DNA from 4 places in the Paenibacillus sp. FSL W8-0187 genome. Region 4 is predicted to be linked to each of the others. Evidence: predicted binding sites of a transcription regulator. Region 4 holds the regulator's gene; each other region holds the start of a gene.
The links. The regulator Rex, encoded in region 4, represses fermentation and respiration genes when NADH is low (regulators of the CRP and FNR family bind a similar motif). The targets are predictions, from matches to a motif close to TTGTGAAATATTTCACAA.

Region 1: nirB (nitrite reductase large subunit NirB) is a predicted target of Rex. The motif match lies at 1,605-1,622, and genes of this name have one in related genera.
Region 2: MKY48_RS01635 (DUF438 domain-containing protein) is a predicted target of Rex. The motif match lies at 1,615-1,632, and genes of this name have one in related genera.
Region 3: pflB (formate C-acetyltransferase) is a predicted target of Rex. The motif match lies at 1,553-1,570, and genes of this name have one in related genera.

The regions. Positions count from the first base shown of each region.
Region 1 covers NZ_CP150206.1:2,530,217-2,533,433, reverse strand. Annotated here, with positions in the region: gene nirB (nitrite reductase large subunit NirB) at 1-1,519, opposite strand, end outside; gene MKY48_RS11205 (hypothetical protein) at 1,698-2,375, opposite strand; gene MKY48_RS11200 (helix-turn-helix domain-containing protein) at 2,557-2,877, opposite strand; gene MKY48_RS11195 (uracil-DNA glycosylase) at 3,025-3,217, opposite strand, start outside.
Region 2 covers NZ_CP150206.1:359,370-362,586, forward strand. Annotated here, with positions in the region: gene MKY48_RS01625 (hypothetical protein) at 462-662, opposite strand; gene MKY48_RS01630 (DUF2642 domain-containing protein) at 939-1,262, shown strand; gene MKY48_RS01635 (DUF438 domain-containing protein) at 1,720-2,976, shown strand.
Region 3 covers NZ_CP150206.1:2,540,936-2,544,152, forward strand. Annotated here, with positions in the region: gene adhE (bifunctional acetaldehyde-CoA/alcohol dehydrogenase) at 1-1,326, shown strand, start outside; gene pflB (formate C-acetyltransferase) at 1,646-3,217, shown strand, end outside.
Region 4 covers NZ_CP150206.1:2,708,923-2,712,139, reverse strand. Annotated here, with positions in the region: gene MKY48_RS12165 (DUF5590 domain-containing protein) at 1-243, opposite strand, end outside; gene MKY48_RS12160 (amidohydrolase) at 274-1,575, opposite strand; gene MKY48_RS12155 (redox-sensing transcriptional repressor Rex) at 1,550-2,215, opposite strand; gene dinG (ATP-dependent DNA helicase DinG) at 2,288-3,217, opposite strand, start outside.

The DNA.
Region 1 (3,217 bases), 180 kb from region 4:
TCTTGAGTCCTTTGGCACGGATTTCGGCGACAATCTCGTCCCGATCAAGCGTTGTGCACGAGCATATGCCTTGTTTGCCTGCCGCCTTAAAGCCATCGCCCAATACGCTCTGGAGTATTTGCTCCACGACAGGTTTACAGCCGCCACACGAGCGGGTAGCTCCTGTGCAAGCTTTAATCTCATCCACTGTCGTATGACCTTCTAGAGTAATGGCATCCACAATGGCTTTTTTGGTTACGCCGTTGCAGCCGCACACGATTTCATCATCGGGCATCTTCTCCAGTGAAAATGCCTTGCCATTTCCTGTTCCTGCGCTGTCAGTACCCATGATCGAATCGTAAATCTCATCCGTCATGGCTGTCTTTTTCCGAATCATGGATTGAAGGCTTGCCGAATCGCTCACATCTCCGAACAATATCGCCCCAACGATGATATTGTCGCGAATTAATATTTTCTTATAGGTCTTGCGCCAATCATCTTTTGCAGTGATCACCGAGTGCTCGGCTTGCTCCATGAATTCTCCGGCAGAGAATACATCCACACCGCTGATTTTCAACTTCGTCGATACAATGCTTCCCTCGTAAGGCTTGCCTTCCACACCGCATAGATGCTTCGCCAATACCTGTCCCTGCTCGAACAACGGTGCAACCAGGCCGTAGCATGCGCCCCGATGCTCGCAGCATTCGCCAACCGCATACACATCCGGCCAGGAAGTCTGAAGATAATCATTAACGACGATTCCCCGGTTCACTTCGATCCCGCTCGCTTTAGCAATCTCGGTGTTCGCTCTGATGCCCACTGCCATGACCACCAGGTCGGCATCAAGCTCATCCCCATCCTTGAAGCGGAGTCCCGTAACTCTGGTATCTCCCAATATTTCGGTTGTTTGTTTGCCTAATAAGAAGTTGATACCCTGCTGTTCAAGCTCCCTTTTCAGCATGCCGGATGCCATCGAATCCAACTGGCTCTCCATCAAATCCTGCATGAGATGAACAACCGTCACCTCCATGCCCAGGCTGACCAATCCCTTGGCAGCTTCCAGACCCAGAAGTCCCCCGCCAATGACAGCCGCTTTCTTGTACGCCTTAGCGGCTTGTAGCATCTGCGTGCAATCGGCAATGTTTCGGAAACCGATAACGCCTTCTTTGTCACTGCCCGGCACGGGTAAAATAAAGGGCTTCGAGCCCGTTGCTATCATGACTTTGTCATAAGGCACAGTCAATCCGTTGTTGGCGGTCACGACCTTGCGTTCCCCATCGATGGCAGTTACAGTGGCATCCGTGTGCAGAGTGATGTGGTTATCCTCGTACCATTTCCAATCATTCAATACAATATCATCCAAGGTTTTGCTGCCTTCCAACACATACGACAGCATGATGCGGTTATAATTCGGATGAGGCTCCTGTCCAATGACGGTGATGTCAAAATTCCCACCCAATTTAATGATTTGCTCGACCGTACTAATCCCGGCAATACCGTTGCCAATGACAACTAACTTTTCTCTCTTTATATTGGACATCGATTGATTCCTCCCCAACACATTTATCTAGATCGTGGCATTCCGTTGCTTTCACATAAATTATATCGTCTGATCGCATTAATTTTTGTGATATATTTCACATAAATCATTAAAATTTAAAATAAAAATGCCAAATAACCCTGTCCACATCGAACAAGGTTATGAGGAGGCTTGCTCTCTATATAATATCGGCTTCCATATAGGCTCGTTCGCCGCTAGGAACTTTCAAATAAGGGCGAATCCCGGCAAATCCCTTCGCGTCCAGGTTCACCCCGGTCATCCAGTTCCCCTCCAATAAGCCTCGATCCGATTGCATAATGACGGCAGGTGCCTGGATATGCTCCTGATATAGAACGATGCCCGCCTGAATAGTCTTAAAGGCTTTTCCTTGTTCCACCAACGGTACGGCGCTGATATACGTAGGCACAAAATAATTTGCGATCACATCCAGCTCTTCCCCGTCAAAAAACGGCTCGCTGCCAAGGAAAGGATGCAGCATTACGATTTTCTCATAGAGTGACCAGATGATCATCTGCAGAAATCTTCCCGTTCGTCCTATATTCTGCCCGGTGGACGCATGAAATCGATCGGTTTCATAACCAATGAACTTCCATCCGCCGGGGGCTTTGACCCATTTCTGAAACATATCAACAGCATCGGCACCGCTATGGCTAACGGATTCTGCAGATTCCGGGCTTGTTCCAGACGCAGCTAACCACAAGGAATCCGGCACATACTGGCTCAGCATCCGTTTGGTCTTCTCAAAAATATGAAGCACTTTTAATGAAGCGTTTTCAAGTTCTGAGATGTCCTCTTGTCCATAATGAAAACGGGAGATATACGTTCGCTTGGTCATAGGCTCGCCTCCTTGATATGCTGCTGGGTTATTTACATCATATAGCAGCTGCGTCCGCTTGGTGCATGTCCACCTATTCTTACCGTAAAGAAACAGGAATCATACTTCCATTTAGAAAAAAACCCTGAAATGAGGATGTCTCATGCCAGGGTTTAATCATCAAGGGGAGTCTTAAGATGACTCATCTTTCGACCCATTGTTCCGCCCAGAATGAAATTTGCTCCATCACCGGACGAAGTGCCTTGCCTTTTTCAGTCAGTTCATATTCAATACGTACCGGTGTTTCAGGATAAACATGACGAATCAAAATGCCTTCGCATTCCAAATCCTTCATCCGCTCAGAGAGCATCTTATCGCTCATGGACGGAATCAAATTCGAAATATCCTTAAAGCGCTTAGGCCCGCTCATCAACGTTTGAATAATCAAACCGTTCCACCGTTTGCCCAGAAAAGAAAATGCAGATTCAAAACGGGGACACATCGTAACATTTGTAACTTCCATATCCCTTCACCTCTTTACGAAGTCACCTTGTTTATAGAAATTCATAAGCTTAATTAAAAATCTAGAAAACTTACGAATTGTAAGTATGTTTCATTTTAGCACATTTCCGAGAAACTGAAAACCACCTAGCCCCTTTTTCCCATAAAATCAGCGCTTATCCCATAATATACGAGCCAAAATATCCAAATCTTTCTCGATCCAAGTGGATAATTTCCTATTATACAGTACCGCCGCTGGATGGAATAGAGGGAATATCTTATAGGTTTCCGCCGAGAACATATAACCCCTATCTGGATTCTCCGGATCGGTTGCTTGCTGGACCGGCCCCTCCATCAGTTTG
Region 2 (3,217 bases), 2.3 Mb from region 4:
TAGTTAATGAGAACCAGAAGAGTGTGAAACATCCACATCTTCTCCCAGATTAACTGAAGAAGGCATTCAGGCTGACGTTACGGGGTGTCGGGGTTTCGCTTTCGATGCAGGGATTCGACTCCCCTCGGCTCCATACATAAAACCCGCCCATAGAGCGGGTTTTCGCATTTCTTATAGTTAAAATCTAGTCCGAAACTGTGTGAAGAGTGAAAGCATGCTATGACTATGCACCCTTTTTTTATTCGGTCATATTCACCTCCGGAAACGCCAACCGGAATCGGGTAAATTTGAAAATGTCTGCGAAGGGAAACTAGACCATATGCTTATGAAAACAAAGGTTCCGCTATAAATAAAGAACCCGATAGTACATCGGGTTGGATAAATTCGTGAATTGTAAAAAAAGTCCTCGCGTTAATCGGTTAAATGAACGGACTCATTGAAAATTTGGTCAACTCGCATTATTACATCCAGCCACCCATACCTTTATAACGGTGCGCAAGTGCTTTATGGTAATATTCTTGCTCGGCATATTTATAAAAGAACGGCGGATTGCCCGCGCAAGCCATCTTCATTCGCTCAAAATGTTCAGCTTTCACAAAATGATAACCAGCCATTTGTTCAGGATCGTAAGACCTATTTTGTAAATAAACCGTTTCGGACAAAATAACACACTCCTTTTTAGATTTGGTGTTCGATCTAGGCAATAATAATATATGTCGATAGCCCGAAAATCTCCTGTGATATTAGCCTAATCTAGGTGGAAATACTCGAGGAGATTGAAGAATTTACGCCCCTATCATCCGAACTTTATGAGGGGAAAGGATATCCCATCTACGGCTTTCTTATTTTGCACAACACTTCTCTGGAACACCACATAGGTATTTGTCATATGTTATATAGATGTGTTTTTCAAATTATGACAAAGGAGTATGCAACTCATGAATAGATTTATGTACTATGGCTATCCGCGACCATATGCCCCATTCCCAGCTCCGCAATATTATCGGAATGAAGATGTACTGCGCAAGGAAACTCCGGTATTACCAAAAAATGTTATGTATACGACAACTGTGGAACCCAAATTCACTGAGCATTTGATCCAGCACATAGGGCTAATGATTGCCATCACGACAACTGTCGGCAAATTGGTAGGTACTCTGGATGATGTTTTCATTGATCACGTAGCTCTTGTAGTCCATGGAAAAAAGCATCACATTCGATTATGTGAAATCGTTTATTTTGAAAAAGCAGAAGAGAAATAAACAATGGACGAGAGCCGATCTAAGAGGCTTTGGACAAAATCTTCATCAAGGAAGGGCTAGGAATTGTTCATGGTTAAGATCAATACGAAAAAAGGCACCGTTTCGGTGCTCTTTTTGTTTTCTTGAAAGTCTTACAAATATCCAAATTAACCCCGCGATGTCTTAATCGTTTGTTGTTGGCGATCTATTCGGGACAGATAAGGAACCGAAGTCATGTACATTGCCCGGCGTAATATGGACATCCGTAATCATATTGTATATTTTTATCTGGTTTCCCATCTTTTTAGAAAGCGACTCGTCACTTTTCGAAGAAACGGATCACCTCTCTTTGTTCAATGAATTTTCATTTCATTTGTGTTTTTAATCACAAGCTGTGGAGCATGAGGATGCTAGTTTAGAGAAGTAAACAAGATAAAATTTAATCTTTATATATTGAAACAAAACCGAGGTGAAGAACATGAGTGAATTCATTAATAACCGTGAAAATGGAGTTTCTGCTCATCGAACCGTCCGTATAAATATGCTCAAGGATATCATTAAAGAGCTGCACTATGGAAAAAGCGTGGAGGAAGTAAAGGCCAAGTTTAATCAAACTGTAGGGGAAATTTCCGTTGATGAGATTTCGGAGCTGGAGCAAGTGCTGATGCAGGAGGAAGGAATACCCGTAACCGAGGTACAGCGACTGTGCAGTGTGCATGCTGCCGTATTCAAAGGTTCCATCCAAGACATTCACAGAGCTCATCAACCGGAAGAGCAGCCTGGACATCCAGTGCATACCTTTAAAATGGAGAACCGAGAAATTGATCGACTGGCAAATTTCAGAATCGCCCTGCATCTGGATCAATTTCTTAAGGATCAAGGAGAGGCAAACCGCCTCAAATTGCTAGAGGATTTCAGTCTCCTCTATGATGTAGATAAACACTACAGCCGCAAAGAAAATGTGCTGTTTCCTTTTCTCGAGAAATATGGGATCTATGGACCGACCAAGGTGATGTGGGCAGTAGATGACGGTATCCGATTGGGAATAAAAGAAGTGAAATCCAAACTCACTCACTTTGATGGCAATGCCGAGACCGTAGTGGATCTGGCAAAACGCGTCTTAACCGAAGTAACAGAAATGATCTATAAAGAGGAACATATCTTATTACCAATGGCTCTGGAAAAGTTGACGGAAGACGAATGGCTTCAAATTGCTGCCCAAAGCGAAGAAGTCGGTTATTGCTTAATTGCGCCCGATCAAGAATGGATTCCCGAAAGAGCAGCTGAACCTGGCGCAGATCAGGGATTGGGGTCTTCTCCGCTGCAAGAGGGATATATCCGAATGAGTACAGGCATTTTATCGGTCAGACAGATGGAATCCATCTTAAACCATTTACCAGTCGACCTAACCTTTATCGATGAAAATGATATCGTTCGATATTTTTCACAGGGAAAAGAACGAATCTTCGTTCGTACCAAAGCGGTAATCGGCAGAAGTGTTCAGAACTGCCATCCTCCGCAAAGCGTTCATGTCGTCAATCAGCTGCTTGCTGATTTCAAGGCAGGTGTCAAAGATGCAGAAGATTTCTGGATCCCGATTAAAGATAAATTTGTTTACATTCGCTATTTTGCCGTAAGGGATGAAGAAGGAAACTATTTAGGTACGCTTGAATTCACTCAAAACATTAAGCCGATTCAGGAACTCACAGGTCAAAAACGGATACTCTCTTCGTAAGTTGTTACGCGAACCCCAAAACCGCATCCAGAAAAAGTAAAGGGCAAAACTGGGCCGATTTCCCGGCACCGTCATAGCAGATGCCGGATATGCGTCCTTTCCATAAAAGAGGGCTGTCCTTCAAGTAGAATATCTACTTGAAGGACAGCCTTTGTTGTTAAATCGTAACGGATTTCCTGCTAATGATGAACTGTACGGTTAGTCATGATTTAGGTCATTTGGCATAAGGTACTTTACTTTT
Region 3 (3,217 bases), 170 kb from region 4:
TGCGGCTCGTATGGACGTAATTCCACTTCGTCGAACGTGACGGCTGTCAATCTAATCAACGTGAAAAGGGTGAACCGCAGAACCGTGAATATGCAGTGGTTTAAAGTACCGGACAAAATTTACTTTGAAAAAGGCTCCACGCAGTATCTTGCGAAAATGCCGGAAATCACCCGTGTTGCGATCGTTACCGACCCCATGATGGTGAAGCTGGGTTATGTGGAGCGGGTAGAGCATTATCTGCGTCAGCGCAGAGTGCCAGTGGCCATCGAGGTCTTCTCGGAGGTCGAGCCGGATCCTTCAACAACGACAGTAGAACGCGGAACGGAGATGCTTGCTAGGTTCCAGCCGGACTGCATTATCGCCCTCGGCGGCGGATCGCCAATGGATGCAGCGAAAGCGATGTGGCTGTTCTATGAATACCCGGATACGGACTTTAACAATCTGAAGCAAAAATTTATGGATATCCGCAAGCGGGTCTATAAATATCCGAAGCTTGGACGGAAAGCGAAATTCGTTGCCATTCCAACAACGTCGGGAACCGGCTCGGAAGTGACTTCGTTTGCCGTCATCACGGACAAAGGGCTGGGGAATACCAAGTACCCGCTGGCTGATTATGAGCTGACACCGGATGTGGCGATTATCGATCCGGAATTTGTATACACGCTGCCTAAAACAGCGGTAGCTGATACCGGTATGGACGTTCTGACACATGCTATTGAAGCCTACGTATCGGTGATGGCCAGCGATTATACGGATGGGCTTGCCATCAAAGCCATACAACTGGTGTTCCAATATCTTGAGCAGTCGGCGCTTACCGGTGACAAACTCGCCCGCGAGAAAATGCATAATGCTTCGACGCTTGCCGGCATGGCTTTTGCGAATGCGTTCCTTGGCATCAACCACAGTCTTGCGCATAAGTGGGGCGGCCAGTATCATACGGCACACGGACGCACCAATGCGATCCTGATGCCTCACGTCATTCGTTACAACGCCAAGAAGCCAACAAAATTCGCGGCATGGCCTAAATATACCCACTTTGTGGCTGATGAGAGATATGCTGAAATCGCACGGATTCTCGGGCTGCCGGCAAGAACAACGGAAGAGGGCGTAAACAGTCTGATTGGCGCGATCCGGGAGCTGAACAGCAAGCTCGGTATCGAAGAGTCGTTCCAGCAGCTTGGCATCGATCCTAAAGATTTCGAGAAGAATGTTGAGCATTTGGCGGACCGGGCTTTTGAAGACCAGTGCACAACGAGCAATCCGAAGCTGCCGCTGGTGACAGAGCTCGCAGAAGTTTACCGCAACGCATTCTACGGTCGGTTCTAAATAGGATAGGCTCTGAATGCCGATCATGAAGATCCGGGAATATGTTGAGGTAAGTGATGCAAGACTAGACTCGGAGTGATAAAAATCACGGGAAAAGATAACTTTGTGATTAATATCACAGATGCGAGGGATCAACAGGACTACAATAAAGGTGTAGCAAGAAGCTGAATCTCAGGTCTTTGATAAAGAAGCTTGAAGGTACAAGGCGGGGTAGTGGCATCATTGATCGTGAAAATAATCACATTTAAAGATCTGAGATAGATCAAGGTGTGGCCTCGCCTGTCCTTGCAAGCCCCAGCAAATCTAGGAGGGATTCAATATGTCGGTGATTGAAAAAGAAACAGGCTGGAAAGGTTTTAAATCAGGTAAATGGACCAAGCAAATTGACGTTAATGATTTTATTGCAGAGAACATTACTCCCTATTATGGCTCTGATGAATTTTTGGCAGGACCCACGGATAACACCAAAGCATTGTGGGATATCGTATCGGATTTAACCAAGAGAGAACGGGACAACGGCGGGGTACTGGACGTGGATGTCCATACACCTTCAACCATCACTTCTCATCAACCTGGCTATTTGGATAAGGATAAAGAACAGATTGTCGGCGTTCAGACCGATGAGCCGTTCAAGCGTTCGATCCAGCCTTTTGGCGGGATCCGGATGATGATTGATGCGTGCAACGCATACGGCTTTGAAATGCCGCAGGCCGTTGTAGATATCTTTAACGGCATACGCAAAACGCATAACCAAGGCGTGTTTGATGCCTATACTCCAGAGATGAGAGCAGCGCGCAAGGCCGGAATTATTACGGGACTTCCCGATGCGTACGGTCGCGGACGTATCATTGGTGACTATCGCAGAATATCGCTATACGGTGTAGATGCTCTTATTCAGGACAAATTGAGAGAACTCGGTGAGCTTGAAGTGGATGCTATGGATGAGCCGGTTATCCGTTTGCGGGAAGAATTGTCTGAGCAAATGCGGGCCCTCAAGGAACTGAAGGAAATGGCGGGTATGCACGGTTTTGACATTTCCAAACCTGCAAATACGGCGAAGGAAGCATTCCAATGGTTGTATTTCGGTTATTTGGCCGCGATCAAGGAGCAGAACGGTGCTGCGATGTCGCTTGGCCGGGTATCTTCTTTCCTTGATATTTATATTCAACGGGATCTGGCTGAAGGCAAGCTAACGGAAGAAACAGCTCAGGAACTGGTCGACCATTTCGTTATGAAACTTCGGATCGTGAAATTCCTACGTACGCCGGATTATAACGAGCTGTTCAGCGGGGATCCAACGTGGGTAACGGAATCCATCGGCGGCATGTCGATAAACGGTGAGACGAGAGTGACCAAGAACAGCTTCCGTTTCCTGCATACCTTGTATAATTTGGGACCTGCTCCAGAACCGAACTTGACGGTGTTATGGTCGGAGAAGCTGCCGGAAGCCTTCAAAAAATATTGTTCGAAAGTTTCCATCGAAACCAGCTCGATTCAATACGAGAATGATGATCTCATGCGTCCGATTTACGGAGACGATTACGGCATCGCCTGCTGCGTATCCGCCATGCGCATCGGGAAACAGATGCAGTTCTTCGGAGCCAGAGCAAACCTTGCCAAAGCGTTGCTCTATGCGATCAACGGTGGTAAGGATGAGAAATCAGGCGCCCAAGTTGGACCGGAATATCCGGCTATCGCTGCCGAGGTCCTGAGTTATGATGAAGTCATGAAGCGATTCAAGCCGATGATGGAATGGCTCGCGAAGCTCTATATGAATACACTTAACGTTATCCATTACATGCATGACAAATACAGCTATGAACGGATTGAGATGGCGCTTCACGACCGGGATATCCTGCGCACGATGGCATGCGGCATCGCAGGCCTGTCC
Region 4 (3,217 bases):
CATACGATCTTGATTGTCTTGATCTTTCCCGCTTACCACCCAATAGTTATTATCCTCGCCCCACACCGATTTATAGGTCTTCCCGGATGTAACCAATTGGCCATGCTGCTTCGCGGCAACAATTGCCATTCTTTCTTCATTCCAAGTATCTTTCATAACATATGAATAATAGAGCTGTAAACCAAGCAGCAACAGCAGCACGCTGGACACACTCAGCAATATCCACTTCGTTTTTTTCTTCAAATCCGTCTCCTCGCTCCCCTTGATTATTCCCTAGAGGGTTGTAAGACGCTCAAATGCACGCTGCGCTTCCCGGCGGATACGTTCCTCATCAAGAGTAAGACTCGCGCCATTCTTCACTACCTGCTTGCCGTCAACCCATACATGCTCTACATCCTTCGCACTGGCTGAGTAGATAGCGTGTGAAATATAATCGGTCCGTGGAAGGAAGTGCGCTTGATCCGTGTTCAGTGCGATCATATCTGCTTTCATTCCTACCGCAAGTGTGCCGATATCGTTGAGGAAGGCTGACTTGGCTCCATACTCTGTACCCATGCGAAGCGCTTCGGATGCAGGAATTGCGGTTGGATCCCCGCTTACCCCTTTATGGATCAATGCCGCCAGACGCATCTCTTCAAACATATCCAGATTATTATTGCTCGCAGGTCCATCGGTACCCAGCGACACCGTTACGCCGGCTTTCAGCAGTGCAGGCACGCGAGCGATGCCGCTGGCAAGCTTCAAATTGCTGCCTGGATTATGCGACACCATAACTTGATGCTTGGCCAGGATTTCGATTTCTTCATCGGTCAGATGGACGGCATGCGCAAGCAGCGTTGGCCGGGAGAACATGCCAAGCTTCTCCAAATGGGCAACAGGGCGAAGTCCGTAGTCTTTTACATTCTGAGCTACTTCCGTTTCCGTTTCGGACATATGCGTATGCAAAGGCAGATTCAAATCATGGGATGCCTGAACGAATTTTTCGATGAAATCCGGCGGGCACGTATAAGGTGCATGCGGTGAAATCATCGTCGTAATTCTCCCGTCAGCCTTGCCATGCCAGTCTTTCGCGAATGCCACCGCCTCATCCAGCTTCTGCTGCTGCACCTCAGGCGGACACAATCCGATGACGCCGCGCATTAGGACGCCGCGCATTCCTGAGTCCTGCACAACCTTGGCAACCTGATCCATATGATCATACATATCCACAAATGTCGTGGTTCCGCCTTTGATCATCTCCAGCACGGAGAGTGCGGTTCCCCAGTATACATCGTCGGCCGTGAATTTGGCTTCCATAGGCCACATTTTTTCCTGAAGCCATACCTGCAGTGCCAGATCGTCGCCATAACCGCGGAGCAGCGACATCGCCGCATGTCCGTGCGTGTTCACCAACCCAGGTAGGAAAAATAGATGAGTTCCATCGATAACTTCTATTCCCTCTTGGACGGTTGGCTCTTCTTCACCCAGATAGGTTATCCGGTCATTCTCCACAACCATATATCCGCGTAGCACGGATCTTCCTTCCTCTAGTACCGCAAACGTTCCGTTCTTAACCATCCACTTCGTTGTCGTCATGTGCTGCATCCTCCTTGCCGTTATCCAAATAATAGGCCAAACTCTGCAAATCCGTAGTGAAATCAGCCGTATGAATCCGGATATGGGATGGGGCTTTCAGGATGGTTGGCGCAAAATTCAGGATAGCCTCGATGCCTGCGGCGATAAGCTGATTGGCTACATTCTGCGCTTCAAAATCCGGAACGGTGATTATCCCGATACGAATGCCGTACTCATGAACCGTCTTCTCCAGTTCCTCCATCGGCTGTACAACCAAATTGTTAATTTTCATACCAACTTTGGGAGAATACGAATCGAAAACCGCCACAATCTTCATATTGTCCTTCAGAAATGCATTGTAATTCGATAATGCATGTCCAAGATTACCGGCCCCAATCAATGCGACATTGATCTTCTGGTCCAGCTTTAGAATCTGGCGAATTTTCTCGATCAGATAAGATACGTCATATCCGATCCCTTTCCGTCCAAAATCACCGAAATACGCTAGGTCCTTACGAATTTGAGCAGGATTGAGGTCCAGTTTTTGTCCCAGTTCCTGGGAGGAAACCGTGGAGACCTCCCTTTTCTGAAGCTCATTCAAATAGCGCAAGTATACAGGTAATCTGCGGACCACGGCTTCCGAAATTTTTTCCGATTTCATTCATGCTCCCCCTAATAATAGGTTAATAACTACATTTTTTTGTGACAGATCATTTCGTTCATTGTTTCACTTTTATTCAGCTTGGTTCTCTATGCCTGCCTCTTCCTGCAGCCATTCCGAAATTCGGGGAACGATCCCCTCTGTCGGCATATGCTCCATCTTCGGCCCCGGCAAAGAATATAAGAAATATTTCCCGTAATAGGATTCAATGACCCGGGTATCGTAGACAATGACAATCCCCTTATCTTGCGCGGTCCGCACCAGTCGGCCAAATCCCTGTTTGAAGCGAATGACCGCTTGCGGAACCGAAAGTTTCATGAACGGGTTCTTATTCTGCTGCTGCAGCAATTCGCTCTTGGCTTCGACCAAGGGATGATTCGGCGGCTGGAACGGCAGCCGGACGATCGCAAGGCAAGTGAGCGCCTCCCCGGGTATGTCTACCCCTTCCCAGAAGGAGCTCGTACCCAGCAGGACCGAAGCACTGCTATCCTGGAATCTCCGGATTAACTTGGTACGGCTGGTTCCGTCCATCCCTTGTCCCAGTACCGTAATATCGCTGGATGCCAGCGCCTCCTTCAACGGCTCGTGAACCTGACGCAGCATGCGGTACGAAGTGAACAGCACAAGCATGCGGCCATGCGTAGCGATTGCCGTATCGGCCAATGATTGCACAAGTGTATTCACAAAGAGTGCATCCCCGACCGAGCCCTTCACGCTCGGAAAATCGCGCGGCACGACAAGGAGGGCCTGCTCCCTGTAATTAAACGGGGACGGCAGCAGAACCGTGTTCAAGTTGCCGCTATCTGCCGCTTCCTGAAGACCCAAGTTCTCGATCATGAACTGAAACGATTTATCCACCGACAAGGTCGCCGATGTCAGGATCACGCTTTGTTTCTTGTCAAAAAACAATTCCTTCAAGTGGGTGCTAACATCGACAGGCACTGCATAAAGCTGCAGCGATTTGCCGCGGAAATTCCCGTTAGCCTCCATCCAGTATACCGT